Regions from separate parts of the Shewanella sp. T24-MNA-CIBAN-0130 genome, predicted to be linked through region 1. Evidence: predicted binding sites of a transcription regulator. Region 1 holds the regulator's gene; each other region holds the start of a gene.

The links. Region 1 encodes sigma-54, which starts transcription at its own class of promoters, with help from an activator protein. Its sites were predicted from a motif close to GTTGGCACGNNNNTNGNNT; they were not measured.
Region 2: AAEZ02_RS07175 (nitrate reductase) is a predicted target of sigma-54. The motif match lies at 1,764-1,782, and genes of this name have one in related genera.
Region 3: nirB (nitrite reductase large subunit NirB) is a predicted target of sigma-54. The motif match lies at 1,887-1,905, and genes of this name have one in related genera.
Region 4: glnA (glutamate--ammonia ligase) is a predicted target of sigma-54. The motif match lies at 3,244-3,262, and genes of this name have one in related genera.

Annotation. Positions count from the first base shown of each region.
Region 1 covers NZ_JBEOPP010000003.1:142,290-147,948, forward strand. Annotated here, with positions in the region: gene mgtE (magnesium transporter) at 1-687, opposite strand, end outside; gene AAEZ02_RS02400 (HPr family phosphocarrier protein) at 1,153-1,428, opposite strand; gene rapZ (RNase adapter RapZ) at 1,445-2,311, opposite strand; gene ptsN (PTS IIA-like nitrogen regulatory protein PtsN) at 2,308-2,751, opposite strand; gene hpf (ribosome hibernation promoting factor) at 2,754-3,041, opposite strand; gene AAEZ02_RS02420 (RNA polymerase factor sigma-54) at 3,067-4,551, opposite strand; gene lptB (LPS export ABC transporter ATP-binding protein) at 4,694-5,425, opposite strand; gene lptA (lipopolysaccharide transport periplasmic protein LptA) at 5,422-5,659, opposite strand, start outside.
Region 2 covers NZ_JBEOPP010000012.1:21,042-26,700, reverse strand. Annotated here, with positions in the region: gene AAEZ02_RS07175 (nitrate reductase) at 1-1,724, opposite strand, end outside; gene cctA (tetraheme c-type cytochrome CctA) at 2,327-2,665, opposite strand; gene AAEZ02_RS07165 (NAD(P)-dependent oxidoreductase) at 3,073-3,948, opposite strand; gene AAEZ02_RS07160 (acyl-CoA thioesterase) at 3,965-4,453, opposite strand; gene fabF (beta-ketoacyl-ACP synthase II) at 4,573-5,659, opposite strand, start outside.
Region 3 covers NZ_JBEOPP010000012.1:28,686-34,344, forward strand. Annotated here, with positions in the region: gene AAEZ02_RS07185 (glycosyl transferase) at 1-1,163, shown strand, start outside; gene AAEZ02_RS07190 (ANTAR domain-containing response regulator) at 1,151-1,843, shown strand; gene nirB (nitrite reductase large subunit NirB) at 2,068-4,671, shown strand; gene nirD (nitrite reductase small subunit NirD) at 4,668-4,994, shown strand; gene AAEZ02_RS07205 (NarK family nitrate/nitrite MFS transporter) at 5,006-5,659, shown strand, end outside.
Region 4 covers NZ_JBEOPP010000002.1:64,017-69,675, reverse strand. Annotated here, with positions in the region: gene AAEZ02_RS01330 (DUF4124 domain-containing protein) at 1-201, opposite strand, end outside; gene ppnP (pyrimidine/purine nucleoside phosphorylase) at 334-645, opposite strand; gene typA (translational GTPase TypA) at 1,073-2,884, opposite strand; gene glnA (glutamate--ammonia ligase) at 3,364-4,773, shown strand; gene AAEZ02_RS01310 (type II secretion system protein) at 5,062-5,598, shown strand.

The DNA of each region.
Region 1 (5,659 bases):
TTCAAATTTTTGGGCTACATCTTTATCAGACATCTCAACCGGAATACTTTCTAACTCTGTGTCCATAATGCTTCGGACGGTTACGCTTGGATCGCAGGTTAATAAATCGACTAATCTTACTCCGCCTAAAACATGATCTTGACGGTCAACAACATATAAGGTGTCGGTAGTATCGGGTAAGTTTCCCCGTTGACGTAAATAACGTAATACCACTTCGATATTGACATCGGGTCGTAAGGTGACGGTATCGGTGTTCATGATACTGCCTGCCGTATCATCAGGATAGCGCAGTGCTTGTTCTACTCTATCCCTGTCCTGGCTGCGCATTGACTTAAGTACTTTCTTGTAAACACCATCGGGTAAGCTGCGAAGAATATAGGCGAGATCATCTGTGTCCATACCTATTGTGGCCTGGGCGAGCTTTTCTGGTGTCATGCTGCTAATGAGTGAATCTTTAAGCTCTTCACCTAATTCGTCAAGAATTTCACCCGCATATTGTTGGTCAATGAGTTGCCATAACACTTGTCGATTTTTGGGCGGTGATGATTCGAGAATTAGGGCGACATCGTTAGGTGACATGGTGTGCAACATGTTACGAGCATGAACAAACAAACCACTGTCTAGCGCTTGAACGAGTTGATTGAGGCGTTGTTCGGTTATCTCATTATCTAGGTACTCTTTACCCATATATCTACTTCCTATTCATCATACTTATATCATAAAGTATGTAATCATTCTGGGCTGCTCAGGTTTTTCTGTTTAAGGCGTATTGGTGCAATAATCGTTGTCTGCTTGTAAGACAATGTAACGCCGAAATGGGATACTTGAGTCGTTTCCTCTGGACGAAATTATGCATGGTCTACGCTGCTATACATCATATTGACGGACGACTGCACGGATGCAGAGTCATACTGGATCCGTTGCTGAAAGCGGCGATATCTGTATTATGTTAAACGCTAAACTCCCGCAGAGTGAACTGATACTTAATCAGATGGGTATCAACTGCGTGAGATAAACCTAAGGGCTAATATTATCGAGGGACTGATGTCTACCGTTGAGCATCAATGTCGTGACAGTTTGGTTAGGCCACGTGTAATAAGAATAATAGTGGATTAAAAAGTGAGTGACTCGCGAATCGTACTCTTCACTGATTTAGCAAGATTCATCAAATTTAGCATTAATCAGATCACACACTGCATTTAATGCTACTTCGGCATCTGGACCCTTTGCGGTCACGGTGATCATTTTCCCTATTCCACTTTCAAGCATTAACAACCCAAGCACACTTGCGGCACTGGCGTTTTTTTCGCCCTGAGTTAAGGTGATGTTCGCGTCAAAATCGGCGGCTAATACCGCGAGTTTTGTTGCTGCACGGGCATGTAATCCTAATTTGTTGGAAATGGTAACTTGGCGTTCAAGTTTGATCATTCATGCAATCCTATGCTCACTTAGCGGTGAGTTCACTTATACTTAATTCTCTGTGGCGAGCATTAACAGTGTGTTTACTGCCTTGCCTAAATCGTTTTGCTAATTGGTCTGCAATATATACCGAACGATGCTGGCCACCCGTACAACCAATCGCGATAGTCAGGTAACTGCGATTGTTACGTTCTAGGTGTGGCATCCAGGTTTCAAATAGGTTTTCAATTTGCCAAATGAACTTGTTGACCAATGGCTGACGCCCTAAAAATTCTTGTACGGGTTCGTCTAATCCTGTCAATGGGCGCAATTCTATTTCCCAGTGTGGATTGGGCAAAAAGCGTACATCAAACATAAAATCCGCTTCAGTCGGCATGCCGTGCTTAAAGCCAAAAGACTCAAAGTTAATGACCAATTCTTTATCGACACTGCCTAGTAGTATTTGCCTAACTTGGTCGCTTAACTCGTAGATATTTAGCGCCGAAGTGTCAATGTAATGGTCAACAATTTTTGCGGTAGGCTCAAGTAAACGGCCTTCTAATTTGATCGCTTCTTGCAGTGAAATATGATTTTTAGATAACGGGTGCAATCGGCGTGTTTCGCTGTAGCGTTTAAGTAACACTTTATCATTGGAATTTAGAAAGAAGCTGATAATTTCAGTGTCATGTTCAAGTAGGGCTAATTGGTCTTGAAGCACTTTGCCTTGTTCAGCAATGTTGCGGACATCAACACTAATCGCAACTAAATCATTACTGCCCTTGAGCTGAGCGAGTAATGTGCCAATGAGGGGTAGAGGCAAATTATCGACACAATAATATCCTAGGTCTTCTAATACTCTTAAGGCAACGGATTTCCCTGAACCTGAACGTCCCGATACTATGACAAGTTTCATGCAGTTATAACCCGATAAAGTTCTGTTGCGTTGTGGCTTTTGCGAAGCTGTTTCAATATTTGCTTATCGCTGAGCTTTTTAGCCATACTCGATAACGTGCCTAAATGTTGTTGGCACTGGTCTGCAGGTACTAACAAAGCAAATAAAATATCCACGGGCTGCTTATCAATTGCATCAAAGGCAATGGCTTCTTCACATTTAACAAATATCGCGATGGGGTGATCGATGGTCGTTAATCGACCATGAGGTATCGCAATGCCATTTCCTATACCTGTGCTACCCATTTTTTCTCTCGCTAATAGGCTTTCAAAAACCTCTTGCGAAGACAGGGTTGGATACTGGGCAGCGACTAAATTGCTGATGAGTTCCAGTACTTTTTTCTTACTGCCCGGTGTGGCACAGGTAGTGCATTCCGGCTGCAGAATGGTACAAAGTTCCATCGTTAGTGTTTTGTATACTTCTCTTTGTGTTTAATTACCTGACGGTCGAGTTTATCGATCAGGGCGTCTATTGCAGCATACATATCAGTATTTTCTGACATAGCAAAAATCTCTGCGCCATTAACGTGGATTTTGGCTTCTGCTTTTTGTTGTAATTTGTCTACATGGAGTACAACGTGTACATTATGGATCTGATCGAAGTGTCGTTCAAGCTTTGAAAATTTACCATTAACATACTCACGTAAAGATTCAGTTATTTCGACATGACGTCCAGTCAGATTTATATCCATAGAAAATCCTCCACAACCTTGTAGGTTATAAACTCTTACGTTGGTTTGAGGGCGGGATTAGCATTGCTTCTCGGTATTTTGCAATCGTACGACGAGCAACGTTTATGCCTTGTTCTGCCAGAAGTTGAGCCATTTTACTGTCACTCAATGGTTTTTTCTGGTTTTCTGCGGCAACCAGCTTTTTGATAAAAGCACGAATTGCTGTTGATGAGCATTCCCCGCCATCGTCAGTGCTGACATGGCTAGAGAAGAAGTACTTTAGTTCAAATAGTCCACGTGGGGTGTGCATATATTTTTGTGTGGTGACTCGTGAAATTGTCGATTCATGCATTTCTACTGCTTCAGCAATATCATTTAGCACCATAGGTTTCATGGCTTCTTCACCGTATTCAAAGAAGCCTTGCTGAAATTGCACAATGCAATTTGCCACTTTGAGTAGAGTATCATTGCGGCTTTCGATACTTTTAATAAACCATTTAGCCTCTTGCAAATGGCCTCGAATAAATTGACTGTCAGACTGATTTTTACTGCTTCTAGCCATGGCGGCGTATTGCTGATTAACGCCAATTTTGGGCATATTGTCTGGGTTTAACTCTACAACCCAACGGCCATTTTTCTTTAGTACCGTGACATCGGGAATAACGAATTCGTCATCGGTGGCGGTGATCAATAAGCCTGGACGAGGATTGAGTGATTGGATTAGGGTGATGGCGTCACGTAACTCATTTTCTTTTAGCTTAGTTTTGCGCATCAATAATCTAAAATCACGCCCAGCAATTAAGGTTAAATAGTCTTTGATTAGCAAACGGGCATTATCGATATGGGGTGTGGTGTTAGAGAATTGCGCTAATTGGATCAATAAACATTCACTTAAATCACGTGCAGCAACACCAACGGGATCAAAGTGTTGAATTCGTTTTAATACAGCTTCAACTTCATCTAACTCAACATTTTCGTCACCCATGGCTTCGAGAATATCGTCGGTACTTTGGGTTAAATAACCGCGTTCATCCACGGCGTCGATGATCGCTGTGGCAATGGCAAGATCGGTCTCTGAAAATGGAGTGAGATTTTTCTGCCATTCTAAATGTTCATACAGACCTTCGGTGGTTTCACCTTGAAACGGCATGTCATCATCGCGCATGCTAGCACTACCTGAACCTGACATCGGCGAGGCGGTGTACACTTCATCCCATGTAGTATCCATGGCTAAATCATCCATGGTTTCTTTGGTCATAGATTCTGCTGTGTCGACTGTTGAGGTGTCTTTTTCAATATTGACAATGCTGTTGTCACTGAAGTCTGTATCAGCTTGGTCGCGATTTTCTTTTACGGGGTCTTTTGCTTCAGAAAACTCATCTTCTATTTCAAGTAATGGATTTGAATCCAATGCTTGTTGGATTTCTTGCTGTAGCTCCAATGACGATAATTGCAGTAAGCGAATGGCTTGCTGCAATTGTGGGGTCATGGTTAAGTGTTGACCCATTTTAAGTTGGAGTGACGCTTTCATTTACCGCTTATCCCTAGATGATTTCCATAAAAGTGACAATTTATAAAACTGTAATGGATTGTCACGTACATCAATGATGTTTAACGCTGTTTAGATATCGTTCAATCAAATGAGTTAGATAGACTAAAGGCCCGTAAAGTAACTATAGCTTGAATTGTTCACCTAAGTACACCGCCCGAACTTGTTGATTGCTCAATACCTCATCAGGTGTGCCTTCGGCAATTAAATTACCTTGGCTGACGATATAAGCTCGCTCACAGACATCTAACGTTTCACGTACGTTATGGTCGGTAATTAATACTCCTAGACCTCGGCTTTTAAGTTGTTGAATGATTTTTTTTATGTCGATGACAGAAATCGGATCAACACCAGCAAAGGGCTCATCGAGTAGAATAAATTTTGGATTGGCGGCTAAAGCGCGCGCAATTTCAACACGACGACGTTCACCACCCGATAACGACATGCCTAGGCTGTCTCGAATATGGGTAATATGGAACTCTTCTAATAGATGCTCAAGCTGTTCAATACGTTGGTTTGTACTGAGTTCTTTGCGGGTTTGCAACACGGCCATAATGTTGTCATACACTGTGAGTTTACGGAAAATACTGGCTTCTTGTGGTAAGTAACCAATGCCTTTGCGAGCTCGCAGATGCATTGGATCGTCAGTGAGATCGTCATCATCAATTAAAATTCGACCCTTATCACTTTTCACTAGGCCGACAACCATATAAAAGGTGGTTGTTTTACCTGCACCATTGGGGCCTAAAAGCCCAACAATTTGGCCTGTTTTAACCGTTAAACTGACATCTTTAACAACTTGACGATCTTTATAGCTTTTAGCCAGATTTTCAGCGGTTAAGGTTATTTGGGTCATGGTTTGATCTGCTTTTTAACTGGGATTTCAGGGAGTTTTTGCTTTGGCGCAGACTCGTCTTGGAAATTCTCAGGTTGAATAATGGTGATAACCCGATCTTGCCCTGTGCCCGAACTTTCAGCAATAAGCTCTTGCGCATTGATGTTGTACTTAATTCGATTACCGGTCACTTGGCTACCCGATTGATTAAGTTTGGCATTACCTGTCAATGTTAGCGTGGTAGTCGCAAGGTCA
Region 2 (5,659 bases), on a different contig from region 1:
ACAAATTGCGCTTTACCACTTGCAGTGGCAAACACACCATCACTGAAAACTCGCCCGCCTCGCTGGCCTATTTGCGTAGCAGAAGCAATAGGCCATTGTGTTGGCAGTAACGCATCATATTGCCCTTTTGATAAGTCGGCTAAGCCAGTTAAATCAAATACTTTGTTAGGAAACTGCTGTTTTACTCGAGCAGACATGGCTGAAAATTCGTTGAAAACACTGGCGTTATCTTCAAAATCAAATCCGTGAAAGCCCATTTTTTTGGCCACTTGGCTCATAGCCCACCAATCAGCTTTAGCTTGACCTTTGGGGGTAATAAACCCACGCTGGCGGGTAATGGTGCGTTCACTGTTGGTCACAGTACCGCATTTTTCTGACCAACCTTGCGCTGGCAATAACACATCAGCAAGCTTGGCGGTATCTGAGTCTGGGCTAATTTCAGATACCACTACAAAGGGGCAATCGGCTAAGGCTTTGGCAATTTTTTCACTATTAGGTAACGACACCACTGGGTTGGTACCCATAATCCAAATCGCTTTAATTTTGCCATCGGCAAGGGCATCAAACATCTCTACTGCTGCTAAGCCTTTTTGTTCGGCTACGCTGTCGGTTTGCCAGAAATCAGCTAATAGCTGACGTTCAGGTGCTGAAAATCCCATATGACAGGCTAACTGGCTCGCTAAACCACCGACTTCACGGCCGCCCATAGCATTAGGTTGTCCGGTTAACGAAAAGAATCCACTGCCTATTTGTCCAATTTGACCTAAGGCAAGATGACAGTTAATCATCGCATTGGTGGTATCTGTGCCTATAGTTGATTGATTCACTCCCTGACAAGATGCGGTAAGTACTTTTTTATGACCCGCCACTAATTGATAAAACTCAGTAAGACGAGTAACAGATACTCCCACTTGATTTGCGAGTTCGGCTAAATTGGCACTTAATTGTTGCGCCTCGGACACAACAGAATCAAAACCCTCGGTGTGTGCTGCAATGTAAGTGTGATCAACACAATTTTGATCGGCTAAATAACCCAGTAAGCCATGAAATAATGCTAAATCGGCACCTGGGGTAATCGCTAAATGTAAATCCGCTTGTTTAGCTGTCGCGGTTGATAGCGGGTCGATAACCACTAAACGGGCATTATTGGTTTTTTTAGCCGCTAATATTCGTTGAAAAAGCACCGGATGAGTCCAAGCAGTGTTAGCACCCACCAGCACGATGACTTCTGCTTGCTCTAGGTCATCAAAGCAAGCTGGCACCACGTCTTCACCAAAAGCGCGTTGCATTGCACTCACCGCTGACGACATACATAAACGAGAGTTAGTATCGATGTTAGCCGTTTTTAAAAAACCTTTGGCGAACTTATTCGCGACATAATAATCTTCAGTGAGTAATTGCCCTGAAAGATAAAGGGCAACAGAGCCGGGGCCATGCTCAGCAATGGTTTGTGCAAAAGTATCAGCAATTAAGGTGCTCGCACTATTCCAATCAAGGGGTTTACCTGAACGATATTTTGGATAACGTAGCACATTGGGCTGATCTAAACTGTCGAGTAAGCGTTCACCTTTAGCACATAAATGACCGTAATTTGCAGGATGATTGATATCACCCACTAATGATAAATCAGCTGTATTTATATCAGTCCAATCCGCTTTGTTCGGTGACACGCTTACGCCACACCCGACACCACAATAAGCACAACTCGATTGGATCTTTGACATACATCTACCCTTTCACCTTGATTATTTCATAGTTAACTACTGCGAAAGCTGTGCCAAAAAATTAACTTACTGATTTACAATAGAAATAAAAACCGTCTAGATTGATAACCGCAATATTTGTGCAACAAAAGTGCAGGCCTGCGCACTTTTGTTGCGCATCTATCTGAAAATAAAGGGATTTTAATACCTATAAAGAGGTATTACCTTGTTGTTTCATCCCTTATAAGCAAATCATCAACTCAAGGCATATTGAGGTAGGAATAGTTTTTTCTAGTCAGTTGATACAACGCAGAGGCGTAACCAATGGGAATGCCTGCAAGTCGAGTGGCAACACTGCCTATCTTTTGCTGAATAAATTCATCAGGCTTTAGCCCAAACGGGTAAACAAGCCTCCCTCATCGCCTCGCTAACCAAAAATAATGGCAAGTTATATCTATGACTTGAAATAGACTGATCCCGATCGGTTTACCCCACTCCGTATACCGGATTGAGGTTAAGTTAGGCTTATTTATGCAGACAGATGTAAGGTTTTAGTCAGTTATTAAAAGAATAAAAACAAAAATACCGACATAAAGTCGGTATTTTTCAGCTATCAAGATAGCTTATTTTGCAGTACGGCCATCGTCATGACATGTATCACACGTTGGTACTTCGCCTACTTTTGCGTCATGTGGTGCGTGGCAATCTGCACACATTAACATACCATCATGCGGCTTATGGTTATCATCCATTTCAGCAAGAGAACCATGACAACTTTGACATTGTTCAAATTCATATACACCATCTGATGATGGCTCTCCATCAGCGTGACAGTTTTCACAGCCACCCATTTCAACATGAAACTCAGCGAGGGTCTCATCAGCAGCAGCAAATGATGCAGAAGACATCATCATTACCGCGAAACCGGCCGCAAACAATGTACTTAGTAATTTATTGCTCACTTTTCATTCCTCCAATTTTAGTGTGTGCCCGCATTCTTTTTATCTGACGCGGATCATCACACTGCAGTACGACACTTTACTTAAGGGTTTACTCAACAACTTTATTTATCAACAATTCATAAAAACAATTCATAAAAAAATCGAAAATTGAATGGTAATATAAACGTAGCTAATCAATCTACTTTAAGCAAAATTAATATAGATTAGGTAATAATAGCAGCGTTAACATTTGGAGTATGTGCGCCACATCATGTAACGCAATGGTTTTTAGTCAACAAACCGACTTACCACCAATGATAGCTAATGTAGTCATGGTTAATTTAAGTTGGGTTGGCGCCAATAAAAAGCCCCGACTAATGTTGGGGCTATCGTTGAGCTATCACATTTATAATAATGCTTTGTTGATATTAACTGCGAGATTTTTCTAAACGAGCGAGTAAACTAGAAGTATCCCAACGGTTGCCTTTCATCGCCTGAACTTCAGAATAAAACTGATCAACTAATGCCGCGACAGGTAAATGGCTACCATTTCGGCGAGCTTCATCTAGGGCAATGCCTAAGTCTTTTCGCATCCAATCGATAGCAAAGCCGAAATCATATTGACCTTGCCACATAGTCTGATAACGATTCTCCATCTGCCAACTTTGTGCAGCACCTTTACTGATGACCTCAATGACTTTTAAGCCATCTAAACCCGCACTCTTTGCAAAATGAAGTCCTTCAGCTAAGCCTTGAACCACACCCGCAATACAAATTTGATTGACCATTTTAGTCAACTGACCCGAACCTGCAGGTCCAAGCAATTCAGCACAGCGACTATATGCATCAATAACGGGTTTAACCGTATTAAAATCAGCCTGTTCACCGCCCATCATCACGGTTAACACACCATTTTCAGCACCCGCTTGGCCACCTGAAACAGGCGCATCTAAAAAGCCAATATTTTGTGGGGTCAATTGGGCGGCAATGTCGCGCGCGACATCGGCTGAAGCTGTGGTATGGTCGACCAAAATAGCACCTGCATGCATACCGTGAATGGCGCCTTGATCACCCAATACCACTTGACGTAAATCATCATCATTACCCACACAGGTAAACACAATGTCTTGTCCTTTAGCCGCGGCTTTTGGTGTATCCGCGCGTCGACCGCCATACTGCTCAACCCATTGTTGAGCTTTACTGGCCGTTCGGTTATACACGGTCAAATCGTGACCCTGTTTAACTAAATGTCCCGCCATAGGATACCCCATAACGCCTAACCCAATAAATGCTACCTTGGCCATGATTTGTCCCTTTTATTTATGCTACTGAAGGTTTAACGTGAGCTTCCATTTCGGCGCCAATACGCTTACGCATGTCCATTAAACGTAATGCTGTATCACGTAAATGAATATCGTCGGCTGTCGTTGGGATCCATTCAGGTACCGAGGTGGGTTTGCCTTCATCATCAACCGCCACCATAATCACAATACAATGGGTCGTGAGATAACGCTCTGAATCTTTAGGATCGCCAGCCTTAACATCAATTGCGACATGCATAGATGTGCTGCCGGTATAAATCACTTTACCCGTCACCTCAACAATATGGCCAACGTGAATGGGTTTAACAAAACGAATACCCCCTGCATAGACGGTAATACAATACTTACCACTCCAACCTGCAGCGGTAGCGTAAGCCGCTAAATCGATCCATTTCATTACGGCGCCGCCGTGTACTTTACCGCCGAAATTGACATCTGCAGGCTCAGCCAAAAAACGTAACGTAAGCTTTCTATCTATACCGGCCATAAAGCCTCCAAGTCATCGCAGGATGTATCGGAAATTAACGATACACTTTGTCTTAATCCAAAAAAAGCTTAAACATACAAAAAAAGCGCCATCGGCGCTTTTTATCTATGTCACTATCATTAATTGATTTTTTTAAACAATAATGAACCGTTGGTGCCACCAAAACCAAATGAATTACATAATGCGTAATCAAATTGATGACGACGAGAAGTGTGTGCGACAAAATCTAAATCACAACCTTCATCAGGATTGTCTAAATTAATAGTAGGAGGAATATGCTGATCACGTAATGCCAACAAAGTAATGATTGCTTCAACAGCACCTGCAGCACCGAGTAAATGACCGGTCATTGATTTGGTCGAGCTCACCAATACATCATAGGCATGTGGCCCAAACACAGATTTCACCGCAGCCACTTCGGCTTTATCACCTGCATTCGTTGATGTGCCATGGGCATTGATATAGCCCACTAGCTCTTTTTCAATTTGTGCATCGTTAATGGCATTGACCATAGCCGCCGCAGCACCAGCGCCATCACTCGGTGGTGATGTCATGTGGAATGCATCACCACTCATGCCAAAACCAACCAGCTCGCCGTAAATTTTAGCGCCACGTGCTTTAGCTCGTTCATATTCTTCCATCACAATGACACCTGCACCGTCGCCAATGACAAAACCATCACGGTCTTTGTCCCATGGGCGACTTGCTGCTGTTGGGTCGTCATTACGAGTAGATAATGCTTTAGCTGAACTAAAACCAGCAACCCCTAATGGGCTAGTGACATCTTCAGCACCACCGGCGACCATAACATCGGCATCACCATAAGCAATAGTCCGAGCGGCAAAACCAATGTTATGCACACCGGTAGTACAAGCTGTGGTAACCGCAAAATTGGGCCCTGTCATACCGTACATAATTGACAAGTGGCCGGCGATCATATTAATAATGGTGCTCGGCACAAAAAAAGGCGACACCTTGCGTGGTCCGCCATTGAGTAATGCCGAATGGCCTTGCTCAATTAACCACATACCGCCCATACCGGCACCAATAGCAACACCCACACGAGCAGGGTTTTCTTGGCTCATCTCTAGGCCAGAGTCTTTTACTGCTTGAATACCTGCAGCTATGCCATATTGGATAAATAAATCCATTTTACGGGCATCTTTTTTCGTTAAATATTGTTCGACGTCAAAATCTTTTACTGAG
Region 3 (5,659 bases), on a different contig from region 1:
AGTTAACCCTGACATCAGTCGATGAATTTGATTTTAGGTTATTGATCAAAGCCTTGGGTAAGGGCGAAAAAGGCTCGCGGACGTTAACATTTGCTGAGGCCAGCTTATTACTTGAAGGTTTTGCTAAAGGAAAAGCCACCCGGGTACAGATGGCGAGTGCCATGATGTTAATGCGCGTTCGTGGTGAAACCACAGAAGAAGTTGCTGGGATGGTCGCAGGGCTACGTCATACATTAGATACTGGTTGGGGGACATTGGCGGTTGATATTGACTGGCCTGTGTATGCGGGTAAGCGTGAGCAGTTACCGTGGTTATTGTTGGTGGCTAAATTACTGGCAAGCCAAGGTGTGCGTGTAATGTTGCATGGCGACAGCCAAGCTTTACCCCATCGCCGCCATGTTGAATCTTGCTTAGCGGCAGTCAATATTGCTTGTTGTACTACACCACAAAGCGCTAATGCAGCCTTGCTATCCGATAACATTGTTTATGTATGTGCGGGTGATTTAGCACCAGTGTTAGATGAGTGCCGCCAGTTGCATCAAGAATTGGGTCTTCGTAGCCTTATTCAAACTGCAGCGCGGTGTATCAACCCAACTAATGCAGCGATCAGTCTGCGTAGCTACTTTCACCCCGGGTTAGATTATCTGCACCAAGGCATATGCAAAATCTTATTTGCAAAAGGTGAATACCATACCGGCAGTGTCGCGATTTTTAAAGGTTTACAAGGCGAAACAGAGTGTAATCCAAGAGTGTCGACCACGGTTACTGTCGTCAACGGACAAGCAAACACTATAGTGGTATCGAGCTTATCGATCCCCACATTATTAGAAGGTTTTTCTGGTGCGAAATTGGGCCAAGCCGAATTGTCTAGCGACATTCTTGCGCTGTTATGGCGCGAACAACAGCCTTTTTCGGCCAATAAACTCACAGAATTAATGTCGCGCACCATGATCGAGCAAGCGCTTAGCAGTATTCAGGCTACTTTGGCTGCGTTGCTGCTATTACTGAGCCGCCAGTCAGCTACGATAGATTCAATTAACGCAACGGCGATTACAGCAGCGCAAGCAGTCAGTTTGAGTCAACAATGTTGGGCAAACCGTTTTAGTACAACAGATAATCCACTAGATCAATGGCGGAACAAGGAGTGGTTATGCGCAGTTTAATCTTTTGCGATCAGAGCTTTGCGGCTGTACCTGTGGCCGATTGTGATCTGGTGCAGTATCAGACTTGTTTGGCGGCGTTTGGGCATGTCACTGTATTGACTTCGGTAAGCCAAGTTGAGCAACAATTACATCAACAAACATTTGATACCTTGTTGGTATTAACCGAGACATTACACAGTCAAATTCAGGGGCTGATCCAGCGTACATTAACGAGTAAACCTATGGTGATCGTTGTCAATGCCAAAACATGGCAACAGGCAGCGTTAACCGATTTGCTTGATTGTGGGCGCATCACTTTTATTCCGGATATGCTGACCGTTAACCGTTTAACCAGCGTGATCAGTTTAGCCCAAGCGCGTTTTAATGCCGCCAGTAAAACCTTAGCCGAATTTAAAAAGTTAGATGATGAAATTCGCAGTATAAAACTGCTCAGCCAAGCAAAGTTGATTGTAATGCAACAAGGGTTTGATGAAGCCAAAGCACACCACATTATTCAACAACAAGCGATGCAAAAAGGCTTGTCGGTGGCACAAATGTCGGCACAAATTATTGCAGTTGTCAGCAAGCAAAATACTTCGTTAGCAGTCGATACTTTAGCGGTGAACAATGATGGTGCGCCTCATTTTGGTGCGATTATCCCTAAGGCGGACATATTATCGTCTCAGCACAAAGGCTGCTAAGTTTTAATTATATATTAATCAAGTGATTATGGTTTTTTTGTTTGTTGGCATAGAGCCTGCAACATCACAGTATGATACTGAAAGTCGATAATGGTTTTTTAAACCATCAATGTTCAAACAATAAAATTTAAAAAATCGGAATAGTAACAGGCAATGGCGCCAACTCTTTAAGCGGAGTTGGCGCCATTTTGTTTTTTACGGTCCATGGCATGAAGGAGCAGGATATGGCAGTCTCAAAACCCAAGTTAGTGGTGGTCGGTAATGGCATGGTAGGTCATCACTTTATTGAGCAATTGTGTAGTTTAGGGCTCAATAAAACGTTTGATGTGCATGTGTTTGGTGAAGAACCCCGTCCAGCCTATGATCGAGTGCAATTATCAAAATATTTTGAGACCGGTAGCGCCGATCCGTTAATGTTAACCAGTGCGCAAGACTATCAAGATTGGGGCATTTCGCTGCACTTAAATACCCCGATCACCGCGGTTGATATTGCCGCTAAAACGGTCACGAGTGCCCAAGGGGGTAATTACCATTATGATCGACTCGTACTGGCGACCGGATCATTTCCGTTTGTGCCGCCTATTCAAGGTAACGATCGCGCTCAGTGTTTAGTGTATCGCACCATTGAAGATCTTGAAGCTATCCAAGCTGCAGCCCAAAACAGTCACGTTGGGGTTGTTGTGGGCGGTGGATTATTAGGCTTAGAAGCCGCCAATGCCATGAAACAACTTGGGGTGAAAACCCACGTTGTTGAGTTTGCGCCACAATTGATGCCCGTTCAGCTAAATGACAAAGCCGGTGATTTATTGTGTAGCAAAATTGAACAACTCGGCGTGAGCGTGCATACCTCAAAAGCCACCACCGCGATTATCGACGGTGAAACAGCATTACATCGAATGACCTTCAATGATGAGTCTTATCTTGAAACTGACATGATTGTCTTTTCAGCGGGTATTCGTCCACAAGATTCATTAGCACGGGTTTCAAATATCAGTATTGGTGAACGTGGCGGCATTGAAATTGACGATTACTGTTTAACCTCTGCGCCAGATGTTTATGCCATTGGAGAATGTGCATTATGGCAGCAAAAAATATTTGGGTTAGTGGCCCCAGGTTATCAAATGGCGCGGGTTGTGGCTGCTCATCTTGGCTCATTGACATCAACTAGCGTTTCTCAGTCATTTACCGGCGCAGACATGAGCACCAAGCTGAAGTTACTGGGTGTTGATGTGGCCGCTATTGGCGCAAGCCGTGGTTTTGAAAATGCACAATTTGTTGAGTTATCTGATAACCAGGCGGGAATTTATAAAAAGTTATGGTTAGATGAAACCGGTAAATATTTAAAAGGTGCGGTATTAATTGGCGATAACAGCGATTACAGCCGCTTGCTCGATGCTTATTTATCACAAGATGAGATTGAAGGCTCCGCGGTTGAGTTATTGCTTGCCGGTGCTGAAAACGAAGCAGATTTAAAAGACTCCTCTATTGTGTGTTCTTGTCATCAAGTGACTAAAGGCGACATTGTTGAGTCTGTAACAGCAGGCAAGCATAAAATAGCTGACATCAAGTCATGTACTCGCGCTGCATCAGGTTGTGGCGGCTGTGCGCCGTTAGTGCAAAAAATTATAGATCAAACATTACAAGCCGCTGGGCTCGATTATAATGCCGGTATTTGCGCCCATTTCGATCACGACAGACAAGCGTTATATCACCTTTGCCAAGTCGAGGGAATCAGTGATTTTGATACCTTAATGACACAACATGGCAAGCCATCAGCAAGTGGTCACACTTATGGTTGTGATATTTGTAAGCCAGCAGCGGCATCTATCTTTGCCAGCTTACAAAACCAGTATGTGCTCAATCAAGACCGCGGTCATGTGCAGCTGCAAGACACCAATGATGCCTACTTAGGTAACATCCAAAAAGACGGCACTTACTCTGTTGTGCCGCGGGTTGCAGGGGGCGAAATTACTCCGACTAAACTCATCGCCATGGGCCAAATCGCCCAAGAATATGATCTGTATACTAAAATAACCGGTGGCCAGCGCATTGATATGTTTGGTGCAACGCTATCGCAGTTACCTGAAATTTGGCAAAAACTCATTGATGCTGGTTTTGAAACTGGCCATGCCTACGGCAAGTCTCTGCGAACGGTTAAGTCTTGTGTTGGCAGTACTTGGTGCCGTTATGGCGTACAAGACGCGGTTGGTTTCGCTATCGATTTAGAAAATCGTTACAAAGGCTTGCGCAGTCCGCATAAATTGAAATTTGCGGTATCGGGTTGTACCCGTGAGTGCGCAGAAGCCCAAAGCAAAGACATCGGTATTATCGCAACCGATAAAGGATGGAATCTGTATGTTGCTGGCAATGGCGGCATGCGTCCGCGTCATGGTGATTTGTTTGCCACCGATTTGTCCACCCAAGACCTGTATAAATACATCGACCGTATTTTGATGTTCTATGTCAAAACCGCAGACAAATTACAGCGCACCTCAACCTGGATGGACGCTTTAGGAGGGGGAGTAGATTACTTAAAATCGGTAGTTATTGATGATGCGCTTGGGATTAATGCCGCGCTAGAACAACAAATGGATCATATCGCTGCCACATACCAATGTGAGTGGAAAACCAGCCTTGAGCAACCTGCTTTTTTGGCGCGTTTTAATGAGTTTGTTAACCCAAATGATGCCCCCGCAACAGATGCCAATGCTTATCAGCGTATTCGGGAACAGCGTTTTCCTAACATTAACGATGCGGGGGCAGGCTCGATTGCCATTAAAGAGATTACTGACGATGTCGAACAAGCCCAAGCGGAGGAATTAGCATGATTTGGATTAATGTGTGCACTGAAGCAAGTATGCCAAAAGGCACGGGAATAGCCGCTTGGGTTGCCGGGCGTGCAGTGGCTATTTTTAACTTAGGTAAAGACGGTTTATTTGCCCTTGATAATGTCGATCCCGCTAGCGGCGTGAGCTTGTTAGCCAGAGGATTGATTTGCGAAATTGATGGAGAGCTGTGTGTGGCTTCGCCGCTTTATAAACAGCATTACCGTTTGGATTCGGGGCGTTGTATTGAAAATAATGATCTAGTGGTTAAACCATTTGAAATTAAAACTGAGCAAGGCAATATTTTTGTCTTGGCTCAGGCATAAAGGGGTCCAATATGAGCGCTGAAAAATTTAACCTATTTTCATTTCACGGCAAGATGAAAATCATGCATTTAAGCTGGATGGCCTTTTTTATTACTTTTGTGGTGTGGTTTAACGCTGCCCCGTTAGTCAGCGTGATTGCCGACAGTTTAGGGCTGACGACATCACAGATTAAAACCTTATTGATCCTCAACGTGGCATTAACGATTCCGGCGCGGATCATCATCGGCATGGTTACCGATAAATATGGCCCAAGGATCACCTATTCTGCCTTGTTGGGGATTTGTTCTATACCTTGTTTTATGTTTGCCGTAGCTGATACTTTTGAGCAACTCGCCTTAGCGCGTTTTCTAATTGGTTTTATTGGTGCTGGCTTTGTGGTGGGTATTCGTATGGTAAGCGAATGGTTCCCAGCAAAAGAGCTCGGCACTGCAGAAGGTATTTATGGCGGTTGGGGTAACTTTGGTTCTGCTGCGGCAGCCTTTACATTACCCGCAGTAGCGCTTGCTTTTGGTGGTCCTGACGGCTGGCGTTATGCCATTGGGGTTACAGGTTTAATGAGCTTGTTGTTTGCGTTTGTGTATTATTTTAATGTCACTGATACGCCAAAAGGGTCAACCTACTTTAAACCGAAAAAGGGCGGCGGTTTAGAAGTCACCAGTAAAAGT
Region 4 (5,659 bases), on a different contig from region 1:
TGTTGTAGGCGTTACATTGAGTTTTTTAGGTATATTAATCGTTATATTATTTTGCGTGTTTTCATTTAGATCAATAGCTTCAGCATTATTTTTGGGTTCATCTGAGTAATGCACTTTGCCATTTTCATCTACCCAACGGTATACCGTCGCAAGGCTTTGGGCACTCAATAATAGTAAACCAATAAGTATGATAAGGCGCATGATGCACTCCATAAAACGATAGTTTCAATAGAGTAGACGTTTTTAAAGAAAAAATCAGCTTAAACTGTTTTGATTAAGCTGAATATAAGCGGGCAATATTAAGCCGCTATTGTTTATTTAGGTGCAACAACACTAGATGTATTGGCAGCAGTATTCTGAAATTTGTGCCGTACGGAGACTGAAGCTCACGTTTGGTGCAAGTTCAAACTGGCTGCCTGTAGCGTATATAACCCACTCAGTTTGACCCGGTAATAACACGTCAAACTCGCCAGAAATGACCTGCATTATTTCGCCTTGAGCAGTGGAGAACTCATATTCACCAGGCAATACAACACCCAGAGTTTGTTTACTTCCATCTGCTAACACTACGCTTCTACTGATCACTTTACCGTTAAAATGTACATTGGCTTTTTTAGCGACGCTTACCTGTTGCAACATACTCATATGTTCTCCCTAAAAATGATATTGATTTCAATCTATCTGCGTTTACGTAAAATATCTAGTTAAATATTTTCATCTTGTATCGCTAGAGTCGCTTCGCTGCTAGGGCGGACTGCGTCCTGCTAGAGTCGCTTCGCTGCTAGGGCGTGACTTCGTCACTGCTAGTGTCGCTTCGCGGTTAGGGCGTGACTTCGTCACTGTTAGTGTTGTCGCTTCGCTGTTAGGGCGTGACTTTGTCACTGCTAGAGTTGCTTAGCTGCTAGGCTGTTGACTTTATAGCCTCTAGCCGCGAAGCGTACTAGCAGCGCAGCGTTCTAGGCTCTTTCGCTTTTAGCCTGTATATACTAGGCAACAAAAAGCCCAGATGCAGGCATCTGGGCTTTTTAGGTATCAAGAGTAGCAAATGTAATCTGCTACAGTTTAATACTGATTAACTGCGGTTATGACGCTTACGTTCGTTTTCAGTTAAGTATCTCTTACGAACACGAATATTCTTAGGAGTCACTTCAACTAATTCATCATCATCGATGAACTCAAGAGCTTGCTCAAGAGTCAGTGTAATCGGAGTCGTCAATACTTGCGCTTCATCAGTACCTGATGCGCGCATGTTAGTTAGCTGCTTACCTTTGAGACAGTTTATTGTCAAATCGTTAGAGCGAGCATGGATACCAACTACTTGACCTTCATACACTTCAGCCGCGTGGCCAATAAACAAACGACCACGGTCTTGTAAAGTAAAGAGTGCGAACGTTAGTGACTTACCTGTTCCGTTTGAAATCATTACGCCGTTAGCACGTTGACCAATATCGCCACCTTTGTGTGGACCGTAGTGATCAAATGAATGATAAATTAGACCAGTACCCGATGTTGAGGTTAAGAACTCAGTTTGGAAACCAATCAAACCACGGCTTGGGATAATAAAGTCAATACGAACACGACCTTTACCATCAAGCTGCATATCTTTCATTTCAGCTTTACGAATACCTAATTTTTCAATTACGGTACCTTGATGACCTTCTTCAACGTCAACCGTTACTGTTTCGTAGGGTTCATGTAGCTCACCATCGACGGTTTTCAGAATAACTTCTGGACGCGATACAGCTAATTCGTAGCCTTCACGACGCATGTTTTCAATTAAAATCGATAAGTGTAATTCACCACGACCTGATACACGGAAACGATCTGGACTGTCAGTTTCTTCAACACGAAGTGCGACGTTGTGAACTAATTCAGTCTGTAAACGCTCAAGAATGTTACGTGAAGTCACATACTTACCTTCTTTACCCGCGAACGGAGAAGTGTTTACTTGGAACGTCATTGTTAGTGTAGGTTCATCAACAGTTAACGGCGGCATTGCCTCTACGGCACCCACTGCACAGATAGTGTCAGAGATCTTAAGCTCGCCTAAACCGGTAATCGCAACGATGTCACCCGCATTGGCAATGGCAACTTCATTACGTTCTAGACCCATATAACCTAATACTTGGCCCATTTTACCGTTACGAGTCTTACCGTCAGCGCCAATAATAGTCACTTGTTGGTTAGTCTTAACGTTACCACGGGTAATACGGCCAATACCGATAACACCCACGTATGAGTTATAATCGATTTGAGAAATTTGCATTTGGAACGGCGCTTCCGCATCCGCGTCAGGGAAAGCTACTTTCTCAACGATAGTTTGAAACAGCGGCGTCATATCATCGCTAGCTACATCTGGATCTAACGTTGCAAAACCATTTAATGCAGAAGCATAAACGATTGGGAAATCTAATTGTTCGTCAGTGGCACCTAAGTTAACGAATAAATCGAATACTTGGTCAATAACCCAATCTGGACGAGCACTTGGACGGTCAATTTTGTTGATAACAACAATTGGCTTAAGGCCTTGAGCGAAGGCTTTCTTGGTTACAAAGCGAGTTTGTGGCATTGGACCATCAACTGCGTCAACCAACAATAATACTGAATCGACCATAGATAGAACACGTTCTACTTCGCCACCGAAATCGGCGTGGCCAGGAGTATCTACGATGTTAATACGGTAGTCGTTCCACTGGATGGCAGTATTCTTTGCCAGAATGGTGATCCCACGTTCTTTTTCAAGATCGTTAGAATCCATAACCCGCTCAGTAGCTTCTCCACGAGATGCAAGGGTTCCTGACTGCGCCAACATTTTGTCTACCAGGGTTGTTTTGCCATGGTCAACGTGGGCAATAATGGCGATGTTACGTAAATTCTCTAGCACGGATAAACCTCTAAACCATCAAAAAAAAAAGGGAGCTAACAGAAGCTATTTATTATTACAGCTACTGTAAAAAAGCGTGCCATTCTACTTCACAGCAGCTTTTGTAGATAGGATTATTTTTGAACACATGTAAATCTTTCGTTTACTAAGCCTCAAAAAACAGTATAAAACGTTTATATATTAAACATAATCGAGGTGTGATGCAAAATGTGGCATGATTAAAACACCAGCATTAACATGACGCACTATTATGGACTTTTGCACTATGATGAAACATAGTAATGCACGTCATTGGTGCAAAATCATAATTTAGAAGATGAGGGAACGTTCTCATCTTCATAAAATCAACTAGTTAACGAACTGGCATGAATATCGCTTCACTGCTGTTATTATGTAAATATTCGTTTTGCAGATGCATCATCTGGCGAATACCAAGATTATATTAAGGGACAACCCTTTACCCTACCGGAGGCTTGAGAATGTCAGTTGAATCAGTTTTAAAACAACTAGAAGAGTTAGAAGTTAAGTTTGTAGACTTACGCTTTACCGACACTAAAGGTAAAGAGCAGCACGTTTCTATCCCATCTCACCAAGTAAATGAAGATTTCTTTGAAGACGGCAAAATGTTTGACGGTTCTTCAATTGTAGGTTGGAAAGGCATTAATGAATCTGACATGGTGTTAATGCCAGATCCAACGACTTTTGTGTTAGACCCTTTCACGGAAGAAACGACCGCACTTATTCGTTGTGATATTTTAGAACCGGGTACCATGACAGGTTATGATCGCGATCCTCGTTCTATTGCCAAAAAAGCCGAACAGTATCTTATTTCTACTGGCATTGCTGATACCGTATTGATTGGTCCAGAGCCTGAATTCTTCATATTTGACGATGTCCGTTTTGGTACTGATATGTCAGGTTGTTTCGTGAAGATTGACGCTAAAGAAGCTTCATGGAACTCAGCTAAAAGCTATGAAGAAGGCAACACCGGTCATCGTCCAATGGTGAAGGGGGGTTACTTCCCAGTTGCGCCAGTTGATTCGTCACAAGACTTACGCTCTGCAATGTGTTTAGTACTTGAAGAAATGGGTCAAGTGGTTGAAGCGCATCACCACGAAGTGGCCACAGCTGGTCAAAATGAAATCGCAACACGATTCAATACATTGACTAAGAAAGCTGACGAAATTCAAATCCTTAAGTATGTTGTTCATAACATGGCTCATGCTTATGGCAAGACAGCGACATTTATGCCAAAACCAATCGTGGGTGACAACGGCAGTGGCATGCACGTGCATCAGTCTTTAGCTAAAGACGGGGTAAACTTATTCGCTGGTGATAAGTATGCTGGTTTGAGTGACCTTGCGCTTTACTACATTGGCGGCATCATTAAGCATGCTCGTGCATTGAATGCATTCACTAACCCAAGCACAAACTCTTACAAGCGTTTGGTACCGCATTTTGAAGCGCCTGTGATGCTTGCATATTCTGCACGTAACCGCAGCGCGTCAATTCGTATTCCAGTGGTACCAAGCCCTAAAGGTCGTCGTATCGAAGCGCGTTTCCCTGATCCACATGCCAACCCATACTTAGCGTTTTCGGCATTGCTAATGGCCGGTCTTGACGGTATTCAAAACAAGATCCACCCAGGTGAAGCAATGGACAAAGATCTGTATGACTTGCCTGCTGAAGAAGCGGCTGAGATCCCACAGGTTGCGACTTCATTAGAAAACGCACTTGAAAATTTACAAGCGGACCATGAGTTCTTGACTAAAGGTGGCGTGTTCAGCGAAGACTTTATCCAGTCTTATATTCAGCTTAAAACAGCAGAATCTGAACGTGTAGCGCGTACGACTCATCCGCTTGAGTTTGAAATGTACTACAGCTTGTAATTCTTGAATCGAATTGCATAGGCAAGCAAGTAATAGAAAAACCCGGTAATTGATTATCGGGTTTTTTTGTTTCTGAGCTAAAAAAGATAACAAGTTTATTAAGTTGTTGTGGCGGCGGTTGCATTTATAGACAGATGTGCATAATGTATTGCCGATAGAAAATAAGCTCCTTTTATTCACCTAATTAATCGACTTAGCTCGCCTACTAATCCGAGTTGAGGTTAACTAACGTTATAAAAGGGATATAGAGACAGTATCCTATTTGGCTTAAGGAAATTTGGGTTGAGGGTGACAAGCGTAGTAAACCATGGGCATTTTTCGTGGCGTAAACAGCAAGGTTTTACCTTAATAGAACTTGTTGTGGTAATTATTATTTTAGGCATTCTTGCTGTTATGGTCGCGCCCCAATTTATAGGGTTAAAAAGCAATGCTTATGCGAGCACGATGCAAGGCGTAGCTGGTGCAATTAACAGCAGTAAAACATTGGTTTATTCAGCTTGCACAATCAGTACTGATTGTGATGAAACGGCGGCAGCAGGTACGGGTAATGGCCTTGGTAACAGTCTGATTGTACTGGGCCAATCAATCACCTTAGCTTATGGATATCCGCGCCATACTGGTGCTGGAATAGCTCGAATGACCAATATTGCCGACATCAGTGATGGTGGTGAGTTTATTTTAACAACCTATACCGATTCTGGACGTTCAGGTCTTCGTATTCGGCCTAACGCAGAATATGCCGCCAATAAATGTGAAATTCGTTATTCCCAGCCTCAGGCCGTGGGTCAAACTCCGCTAGTTGAAGTGTATATTGATCAGTGTTAGCGCCTGCTAAACTCAGACATATAGTTACTTTTATCTCTATTATTGTGACGCTATCAATGTG